Regions from separate parts of the Affinirhizobium gouqiense genome, predicted to be linked through region 3. Evidence: predicted binding sites of a transcription regulator. Region 3 holds the regulator's gene; each other region holds the start of a gene.
What was found. The regulator LexA, encoded in region 3, represses DNA repair genes until DNA is damaged. The targets are predictions, from matches to a motif close to TGTTCNNNNTGTGTTCNG.
Positions count from the first base shown of each region.

Region 1 (3,263 bases), on a different replicon from region 3:
TGCCGACATAGAGCAGGCGCCGCTCCTCCTCCAGTTCGGCCGTCGTGCCGGCGCCCAGATCAGAGGGAATGCAGCCGTCGACCACGTTGAGCAAGAAGACCGCCCGCCATTCCTGCCCCTTGGCGGAATGAATGGTCGAGAGGATCAGATAGTCTTCATCGCGCAGCGGTACGCCGGCCTGATCGCTCGTCGCATCCGGTGGATCGAGCGTCAGTTCGGTCAGGAAGCGTTCGCGGCTCGGATAGCCACCTGCGATCTGCTCCAATTGCAGAAGGTCGCCCTTGCGCGTATCGGCATCCTCGTGAATGCGGTCGAGATGCGGTTCATACCACTGCCGAGCCAGGCCGATCTCGCCTGGCCAACCGCCGTCCGCCTTGCGAAGGCCAGACAGCAGCGCAATGAAGGCCGGCCAATCCTCGCCGGTCTTGGGCGGCGCCGGAATTTCGGACAGCGAGTGGAGGGGCTCCGGATCCTGTGCGATCGTGTCGAGGATGCGAGCGGCCGTCTGCGGTCCGATTCCCGGCAGCATCTGAAGGAGACGGAACCCGGCCACGCGATCGCGCGGGTTCTGGGCGAAGCGGATGGTCGCCAGCAGATCCTTCACATGCGCGCTGTCGAGGAATTTCAGGCCGCCGAATTTCACGAAGGGAATATTGCGGCGGGTGAGTTCCACTTCGAGCGTGCCGCTATGGCTGGAGGTGCGAAACAGCACGGCCTGCTGCTTCAGCGGCATGCCGACTTCGCGATTGGCCAGAACCTGCTCGACGATGTAACCGGCCTGGTCCGTCTCGTCCTTGACGGTGACCAGGAGCGGACGCTGCTCCGACTGCCGCTCGGTCCACAGGTTCTTGGTGAACCTCTCGCGGGCAAGATCGATGACGCCGTTGGCGGCGGCCAGGATTGGCTGTGTCGAGCGGTAATTGCGGTCAAGCGTGATGACATCGGCAGGATCGGGCGAGAAGGACGCAGGAAAATCCAGGATATTGCGCACCGTCGCGGCCCGGAAGGAATAGATCGACTGGGCATCGTCGCCGACCACGGTCAGGCCCCGGCCGGCCGGTTTCAGACCGAGCAGGATGGAGGCCTGGAGCCGGTTGGTGTCCTGATATTCATCCACGAGCACGTGATCGAAGCGCCCGCCAATATCCTCGGCCAGATCAGGATCGGACATGACCTGCGCCCAGTAAAGCAGGAGGTCATCGTAATCGAGGACATTCTGGGCCTGCTTGGCATCCACATAAGCGGCGAAAAGCTGTTTCAACTGCGCTTCCCAGCCGACCGCCCAGGGATAGGCGGATTTCAGCACCGCATGGATCGGGCTCTCGGAATTGACGACGCGCGAATAGATCGCAAGGCAGGTGCCCTTGGTCGGAAAGCGGCTTTCGGTCTTGGAAAAGCCGAGCTCGTGGCGCACGAGGTTCATCAGGTCGGCGCTGTCTTCGCGATCATGGATGGTAAAATCGACATCGAGGCCGATCTGCTCGGAATAGATGCGCAGGAGGCGCGCACCGATCCCGTGAAACGTGCCGGCCCAGGCGAGAGCATCGGTCATGATTGCGGCATTGTCTCCCAGAACCTGCCGGCAGATGCGCTCCACCCGTCGACCCATTTCCGAGGCGGCGCGGCGCGAAAATGTCATCAACAGAATCCGCCGGGGATCCGCGCCGTTGACGATGAGATGGGCCACCCGGTGCGCCAGCGTATTCGTCTTGCCGGAGCCCGCACCGGCAATGATCAGCAAGGGACCGCCGATGACGCCCTTTTCCGGGCCGACACCATGCTCCACAGCCAGACGCTGCCTGTCATTGAGCTTTTCAAGATATGCCGTCATGTGTCCCCAGAATGCACTCTCTACAAATCCCGCCGGATTGGCCTATCTGCCCCGCCAGCTGAATGCCGTTCGCGGGCGGATGCGCCGCAGACCCGGCCGACGCCGAAGCCAAGCGGCGACCGCCTGTCCCGGATCCTCGGTTAGAATAGTCGGAACAAATAACGAACATAGCAGGATGGCCGTCCGCTGCAAAGCCCTGACTTCGAAGGTGTGTCAGTCGGCGAGCGGAAAGGCGCCGGAGACGCGGGACAAAAGCCGCTGCATTCGCCTGACCATGGGCGAAAGCACGCAGGGCTTTGGCGGCTTGCCTGCCGCCTCTCCTCAAAGGTTCCGCAGGTTCAGCCGCGCGATCAGCGGCAGGAGCTGGTCGCGCGCGTGCTGGCGGTGATGGCGTGCCGCGCCGCTTGCCTTTTCCGCGTCGCCCGCTTCGATGCCGGCGATGATGGCCAGATGCTCCTTGGATGATTGAGACGGCAGAGGCCGGAGCGTCAGGGTAAACATGCGTGCCCGGTGCAACTGGTCGGCCACCGTGCCCGCCATCCGCATCAGGCGGCGATTGCCGCTGCTGGCCACCAGCAGCTCGTGGAAATGTTCGTCCGCCAGCGCCCATTCCTTCAGGTCCTCCTTCATGAGGGCCTTATCCATGGCAGAGGTGGCCTGGCGCAACTGCTCGGCCACAGGCTGTCTCTGTTCGGGAGGAAAAGAGGCGATGCGGGCGGCGGCTGCGCCCTCCAGCGCGATGGTCACCTCGTAGATCTCGTCGATATCGGTTGCCGACAGGGCCCGGATGATGATGCCTTTTTTGGGAAGAATGCGGACCAGCCCATCCTCCTGAAGGCGCGCCATGGCTTCGTGCACGGGCGTGCGGCTCATGCCGAGCTGGCGGGCGATTTCAACCTCGGCCGCCTGGTAGCCGGGCGGAAAGACATTGGAGCGGATCGCTTCGCGTATGGCCTGATAGGCCGCCGTGACACGCCCGGCGCTCGAGGCCTCGGCAGGCGGCGCATCCTGATCGCCAATCGGGGCATACAGGTTTTCATTGGGTCTGATCATGGCCGCCTCGTTCATGTGCACATTCATCTTCTACGCGAAACGCCGTTGACAAGCAGCCAATCCTCTATAAATTCTTTCTTGCATGCAAGATAGCATGGAAGACATCCGGTGTGGAGGCAGCGGATCACGATCCACAGGAGGAGAGGATGACTATAATTCGCATGGCATTGGCCGCGGTGCTTGTAACGGGTGCCGCCGGCACCGCCGGAGCGCAGGCCGTTTACCCCGACAAACCGATCACCATCATGGTCCCTGCCGCGGCCGGCGGGCCGAGCGATGCGGTGGCGCGCCTGGTTGCACAGTCCATGTCGCAGACCCTTGGTCAGCAGGTCCTGATCGAGAATATGGGCGGGGCCGGCGGTTCTTTGGGCGCGGCCAC
Region 1 covers NZ_CP129381.1:1,139,028-1,142,290, reverse strand. The annotation lists gene QTJ18_RS06465 (ATP-dependent helicase) at 1-1,831, opposite strand, end outside; gene QTJ18_RS06460 (GntR family transcriptional regulator) at 2,153-2,884, opposite strand; gene QTJ18_RS06455 (tripartite tricarboxylate transporter substrate-binding protein) at 3,031-3,263, shown strand, end outside.
Region 1: the regulator LexA is predicted to act here: its motif matches at 1,982-1,999, upstream of QTJ18_RS06465 (ATP-dependent helicase).

Region 2 (3,263 bases), 560 kb from region 3:
AGCGCTTTGCGCGCCTTCGGCTTGATCTCGTCGGTCTCGATCAGGTCGCTCGCCGCGGCAAGCATGGGAATATCGCGGGCGCGCGCGTAATCATGCAGCGCCCGGACCGTGGTATCGCCCAGGCCGCGTTTCGGCGTATTGACAATGCGTTCGAATGCCAGGTCGTCGGCGGGCTGGCACACCAGGCGGAAATAGGCCATGGCATCGCGGATTTCGAGGCGCTCGTAGAAGCGGGGGCCGCCGATGACACGATAATTGAGGCCGAGCGTGACGAACCGGTCTTCGAACTCGCGCATCTGGAAGGAGGCGCGCACCAGAATCGCCATGTCGTTCAGATTGTGCTTCTTGCCCGTCGAATCGCCGCGCTGCAGCTGTTCGATCGTTTCGCCGACGGCACGGGCCTCTTCCTCCGAATCCCAGGCGGCATGCACGATGACCTTCTCGTCATCCGGATCGGTGCGTTCGGTAAACAGCGTCTTGCCGAGGCGGCCTTCGTTATGGGCGATCAGATGGCCGGCGGCGCCGAGAATATGCTCCGTCGAGCGGTAATTGCGTTCCAGCCGGATCACCCTGGCGCCGGCGAAATCCTTCTCGAAGCGAAGGATGTTATCGACCTCGGCGCCGCGCCAGCCATAGATGGACTGGTCGTCATCGCCGACGCAGCAGACATTTTGAGCCACGTCCTTCGGCCGCTGGGCAAGCAGGCGCAGCCACATATACTGGGCGGTATTGGTGTCCTGATACTCGTCCACCAGGATATAGCGAAACCGCTGATGATAATCCTTCAGCACATCGGGATTGCGGCGGAAGAGATCGATCGGGTGCAGCAGAAGATCGCCGAAATCGCAAGCGTTCAGCGTCTTCAGCCTTGCCTGATAGGCGGCGTAGAGTTCGCGCCCCTTGCCGTTGCCGAAGGCGCGGGCATCGCCCTCGGGAATATCCTTGGGCGTCAGGCCCTTGTTCTTCCAGCCATCGATCATGCCGGCGAACTGGCGGGCCGGCCAGCGCTTGTCGTCCAGGCCTTCCGCCTGGATGAGCTGCTTGATCAGACGGGTGACGTCGTCCGTATCCAGAATGGTGAAGTCGGAGCGCAATCCGACCAGCTCGGCATGGCGCCGCAGGAGCTTCACGCCAATCGAATGGAAGGTGCCGAGCCAGGGCATGCCCTCCACCGCGCCGCCGACGAGGACGCCGACGCGTTCCTTCATCTCCCGCGCCGCCTTGTTGGTGAAGGTCACCGCCAGGATCTGGCTGGGATAGGCGCGGCCTGTCGCCAGGATATGGGCGATGCGGGTCGTCAGCACGCGCGTCTTGCCCGTGCCGGCGCCGGCCAATACGAGGACCGGGCCATCCAGCGTCTCGACCGCCTCGCGCTGTTCCGGATTGAGGCCTGAGAGATAGTCGGGCGCCCGGTTCTGGTCGCGCGCCGCCATGGCACGCGCGGCAATGCCCAATCCGCCGGCTGCTTCTACAGCCGGGTTGGAATTGGCCTGGCCGGTTTTGCTGCGCGGCGCGTGGTCCGGTTCCTCGTCGAAGAACGGAATGTCATCGAAACTGTTCGTCATGGCGACAATCTAACGGTTCTGGACGAACATGGCCATAGATGATGTTCTGCTTTCATTCCCTATGTACAGCCTGCAAGGTGCAAGATCAGGGCACAACAAGGCCCTGGCATGGCAAAAAGACGGCCGATCACCCCGCGCTCACGCCAGCGTGATGGATTCTACATGACAAGTTGGTAAGGTAGGGCATGCTGCCATTGCCGAAAGTCTGATTGAATATAATAATTTGCTGATATGGGCCTTCCGGTTCGGCGCGCGCCTCAAACACTCGCTGCCGAGCCTGATCCGGTTCGTGTCCGTGACCGTTATGAATGGCGTCTGCCGCGATCGGATCGTCCAGTCTGTCCCTTGGAGTTTTGAATGCGCATCTGGAAGCAAGTGCTCCTCAGTCTCGCCGTGCTGCTTGTCGGCGCCTGTCTTTGGCTTTTCCTGCGTCCGGATACGGCTTCGAGCTTCGTGTCGCTGGGTGTCCCGGAGCCGCTGGTGGCGCTTATTGCTCCGCAACAGGCGGAGAATGCTCGGGCCGGCGAGGCAGCCGGCGGTGCGGGGTCGGCGGCCAATGGGCGCTCCGGTTCGGCAGGCGAGGGCAGTGGCCAGGCTGGTCGTCAGGCGGGCGGCCAAGGTAACGGCCAAGGTAACAGTCAGGGAAGTGGCGGGGGGCAGGGCGGTCGCGCTACAACCGTGGTGGCCGAAGCGGTCGAGGCCGGAACGGTCAATGACCGTCTGGCGGCGATCGGCGATGGACGCGCCATCCAGACTGTTGTCGTGATGCCGCAGAGCACCGGCACAATCAGCGAAATTCTCGTCAGCTCCGGCCAGCGAGTCAAGACCGGCGATCTGCTGGCGCGTCTCGATAATGACGAGCAGCTGATCGAGCGGGACAAGGCGCGCGTGGCGCTCAATAGCGCCCGGGAGCGGTCGCAATCCTACAAGAACCTGCGGTCGGTTGCCCGCCTCGACGTGCTGGATGCGCAGATCGCCGAACAATCGGCCGAGCTGGCGTTGGCCACGGCGGAACTCAACCTGAAGCGGCGCGACATCGTGGCGCCGATCGACGGCGTCGCGGGGATCGTCGCGGTCAATGTCGGAGACAATGTCACGACGCAGACGAGCATTGTGACGCTCGACGACCGCTCGCAGATCCTCGTCGATTTCTGGGCGCCGGAGCGGTTCGTCACCCAGCTGAAGCCGGGTCTTGCGGTGGAGGCGAGCTCCGTCAGCCGTCCGGGCCAATCCTTTTCCGGCGAGATCGATTCGATCGACAACCGGGTCGATTCGGCAAGCCGCACCATTCGCGTGCGGGCCAAGATCGAAAATGGCGAGGATCTGCTGCGCGCCGGCATGTCCTTTGCCGTCTCCCTCCGCTTTGCCGGCGATGATTTTCCGGCTGTCGATCCGCTGGCCGTGCAATGGGATGCCGAAGGCGCCTATGTCTGGAAGGTCACCGGCGGAACGGCGGAAAAAGTGCGGGTCCGCATCATCCAGCGCAATCCCGACAGGGTTCTGGTCGATGCAGAGCTGACGCCCGAAGACAAGGTCGTCACCGAGGGCCTGCAGCGCGTGCGCGAGGGACAGCCGGTACAGATCCAAGGCGAGGCAAATCCGAAAGTGGCGGAGGCAAAACAGACATGAGCGATGCGCGCGAAGACGCCTCGACCCAGGCGAAATCCACGTTCACGGCCCTGTTCGTCCGCCGCCCAA
Region 2 covers NZ_CP129382.1:1,405,946-1,409,208, reverse strand. The annotation lists gene QTJ18_RS15220 (ATP-dependent helicase) at 1-1,565, opposite strand, end outside; gene QTJ18_RS15215 (efflux RND transporter periplasmic adaptor subunit) at 1,923-3,194, shown strand; gene QTJ18_RS15210 (efflux RND transporter permease subunit) at 3,191-3,263, shown strand, end outside.
Region 2: the regulator LexA is predicted to act here: its motif matches at 1,608-1,625, upstream of QTJ18_RS15220 (ATP-dependent helicase).

Region 3 (3,263 bases):
GATCGGTGGACTTTCCACCACGATCTACTCGGCAGGGCATTTTCATCAGATCACCACCTATGGCCTAGCGGCCAATCTGGCCTCCATGCCGCTGATTTCCTTTGTGGTCATGCCCGCTGCCCTGATCGGCATGCTGGCCATGCCGCTTGGCCTGGACGGCCCCGTCTTCTCCCTCATGGGCGTGGCTGTCGATATGGTGATCGCCATTGCCACGCATGTGGCGAGTTGGGGCGGCATCGCGGCCACGGGACAGCCGCCGGCGCTTTTTCTGCCGCTGGCCTCCCTCGGCCTGACCTGCCTTGTCCTCCTGCGCACCCAGCTGAAGCTGATCGGCCTGCCTGTCCTGGCTGCGGCCCTCGCTCTGGCCGGATTGGCCCGGGTGATGCCGCCGCCCGACCTGCTGATTTCGGAGGATGGCACACTGGCGGCCGTTCTCTCAGATAAGGAGGCGATGATCAGCCGCGCGCACGCACCGGAATTCCTCTATCGGCAATGGCAGAATGCCTACCGCATCACCACGACGAGACCGGCAGAAGAGGTGACGGACAATAGCAGGACGTCTGCCGCCGAAGCTCGCCGGGACCATCGAGGCGGCGCAAGGCCGCGGGAGAAGGATAAGCCCTCCGCTAAGCCGCGGGTGAAGGAGGTGCTGACGCATGATCAGCTGACGTCAATGAAGGCACAGCTCAGCCATTGGCTTCAGCGCAGCGACGGCCGTCATTTCAGCTGCCTCCGGGGCAAGGCCTGCCTCATTCGGACCAGCGACGGCGTGCGCATCGTGCTTCTCGAGGATGCCCGTTATGTCGGCTCCGCCTGCGACAGCGCCGATCTCGTCATCGCACGACGATCGCGAATGCAGGCCTGCCGCTCGGGCGCCGTCCTGATCACCGGTGATCACCTGCGTCGACTGGGAGCCGTGACGCTGAAGTTTGGCGGAAGTGCCGATCGCAAAGCCTGGTCGATGACAGCCGCCATGCCCGTCGAGACGGAGCAACTCCGTCCCTGGCAGATCCACCGCACCTATGCCTGGACCACGCGCAGCTTCGACAATCACCTGCCGGACCATCTCCGGCGCCTGATCAATGGTAACGGCGGATGAGACCCACGAGCTTGCCCTGGACCTTGACCCGGTCCGACGAGAAAATCCGCGTCTCATAAGCGGGATTGGCCGCCTCCAGGGCAATCGAGGCGCCCTTTCGACGGAACCGCTTCAGGGTCGCTTCCTCATCATCCACCAGCGCCACCACGATATCGCCCGGGCTGGCCGTGCTGCCATTGCGGATGATCACCGTATCGCCGTCGAGAATGCCGGCCTCGATCATCGAATCGCCTTTGACCTCAAGCGCGTAATGTTCGCCATTGCCCAGCATTTCGATGGGGACGCTGATCTCATGCGTGTTGTTCTGGATGGCGGAGATCGGCACACCGGCAGCGATTCTGCCCATCACCGGCACATTGGCCGAATAGCGCTGGTCGTCCACCGGCGCTTGCGGTGCGGCCGGCTTGCTCGGCGGCGCCTTGCCAAGGCTGCCTTCGATCACGCTGGGCGAGAAGCCGCGCCGCGGCTGCGCCGGCGGGGTATAGGCATCGGGAAGCTTGATGACTTCAAGCGCCCTGGCGCGATTCGGAAGCCGGCGAATGAAGCCGCGCTCTTCCAGCGCGGTGATCAGGCGATGAATGCCGGATTTCGACGCGAGATCGAGAGCATCCTTCATTTCATCGAAGGATGGAGGTACACCGGACTCCTTCATGCGTTCATGAATGAACAGAAGCAGTTCCTGTTGTTTGCGAGTCAGCATCGTCGAAAGCCCCAATGGAAACAAATCCAGAACGGACACTATCTGTTCCACATGTGTTCCGCAAGCCGTGATGCTGCTTTCTGGCCCAAAAATGCGCGGCGGGCTTGACGATTTGCAAATGCGCCCCGCCATGCCGATCTGTCGGTGACAGAGATACTGGCCGCTGCTAAGGGCTAGCGTCAGGAAAGACAAACAGGCCGGGCCGGCGCGCAAAGCGCCCCGCGGCGCGCCGCCCGCTTGCGGCGAACGGATGTGAGGATTTGATGATGACGGTCAAGGCCAATTCCGAGATTGTGGTCGGCGACGGGGCGCGCCAGGTCCGCTTTTCCAATCAGGCACCGATTTCGCTGATCTGCGGTCCCTGCCAGATGGAAAGCCGCGACCACGCCTTCATGATGGCCGGCGCCATCCGCGAGATCTGCGACCGGCTCGGCATCGGCCTGATCTACAAATCCTCCTTCGACAAGGCCAACCGCACGTCGATCGCGGGCAAACGAGGAATCGGCCTGGAAAAGGCGATGGAGATCTTTGCGGATCTGAAGCAGGAATTCGGCTTCCCGGTGCTCACCGACGTCCATACCGAGGAGCAATGCGCGATCGTTGCCGAGACGGTGGACGTGCTGCAGATCCCCGCCTTTCTGTGCCGGCAGACCGATCTCCTGGTCGCCGCCGCCGCGACCGGCCGTGTCATCAATGTCAAGAAGGGGCAGTTTCTGGCGCCCTGGGACATGAAGAATGTGCTGGCCAAGTTCACCGAAAGCGGCAATCCGAATGTGCTCCTGTGCGAGCGGGGCGCATCCTTCGGCTATAACACGCTGGTTTCCGACATGCGGTCGCTGCCGATCATGGCCGATCTCGGCGCTCCGGTCATCTTCGATGCGACACATTCGGTGCAGCAGCCGGGAGGGCAGGGCGGCTCGACCGGCGGCGAGCGGCGTTTCGTCGAGACCCTTGCCCGCGCAGCCGTCGCGGTCGGCGTGGCCGGCCTGTTCATCGAGGCGCATGACGATCCCGATCACGCGCCGTCCGATGGCCCGAACATGGTCCGCCTGGCGGATCTGGAACGCCTGCTGGAGCGGCTGATGGCGCTCGACACGGTCGCCAAGACGGTCTGAGCAGAGGCCGGCTGGATAGCCGTCTTCGGCGCGGATGGCGTGCTGCCATCGCCATCCGCAGGACGGGGTCGGGCTGTCATGCTCCTGCCATTGTATTTTCTGTGCCTTTGGATAAGACAGGCAGTGATTTCCACCGCACTTACCAGCAGGAAAAGCTCATGACAGCCATTACCGATATCGTCGCGCGCGAGATTCTCGACAGCCGCGGAAACCCGACCGTCGAAGTCGATGTTCACCTGGAAGACGGCAGCATGGGCCGCGCCGCGGTTCCCTCGGGCGCCTCGACCGGCGCGCATGAAGCCGTTGAATTGCGGGATGGCGGATCGCGTTATCACGGCAAAGGCGTGGA
Region 3 covers NZ_CP129382.1:846,653-849,915, forward strand. The annotation lists gene QTJ18_RS12470 (ComEC/Rec2 family competence protein) at 1-1,099, shown strand, start outside; gene lexA (transcriptional repressor LexA) at 1,080-1,799, opposite strand; gene kdsA (3-deoxy-8-phosphooctulonate synthase) at 2,063-2,914, shown strand; gene eno (phosphopyruvate hydratase) at 3,073-3,263, shown strand, end outside.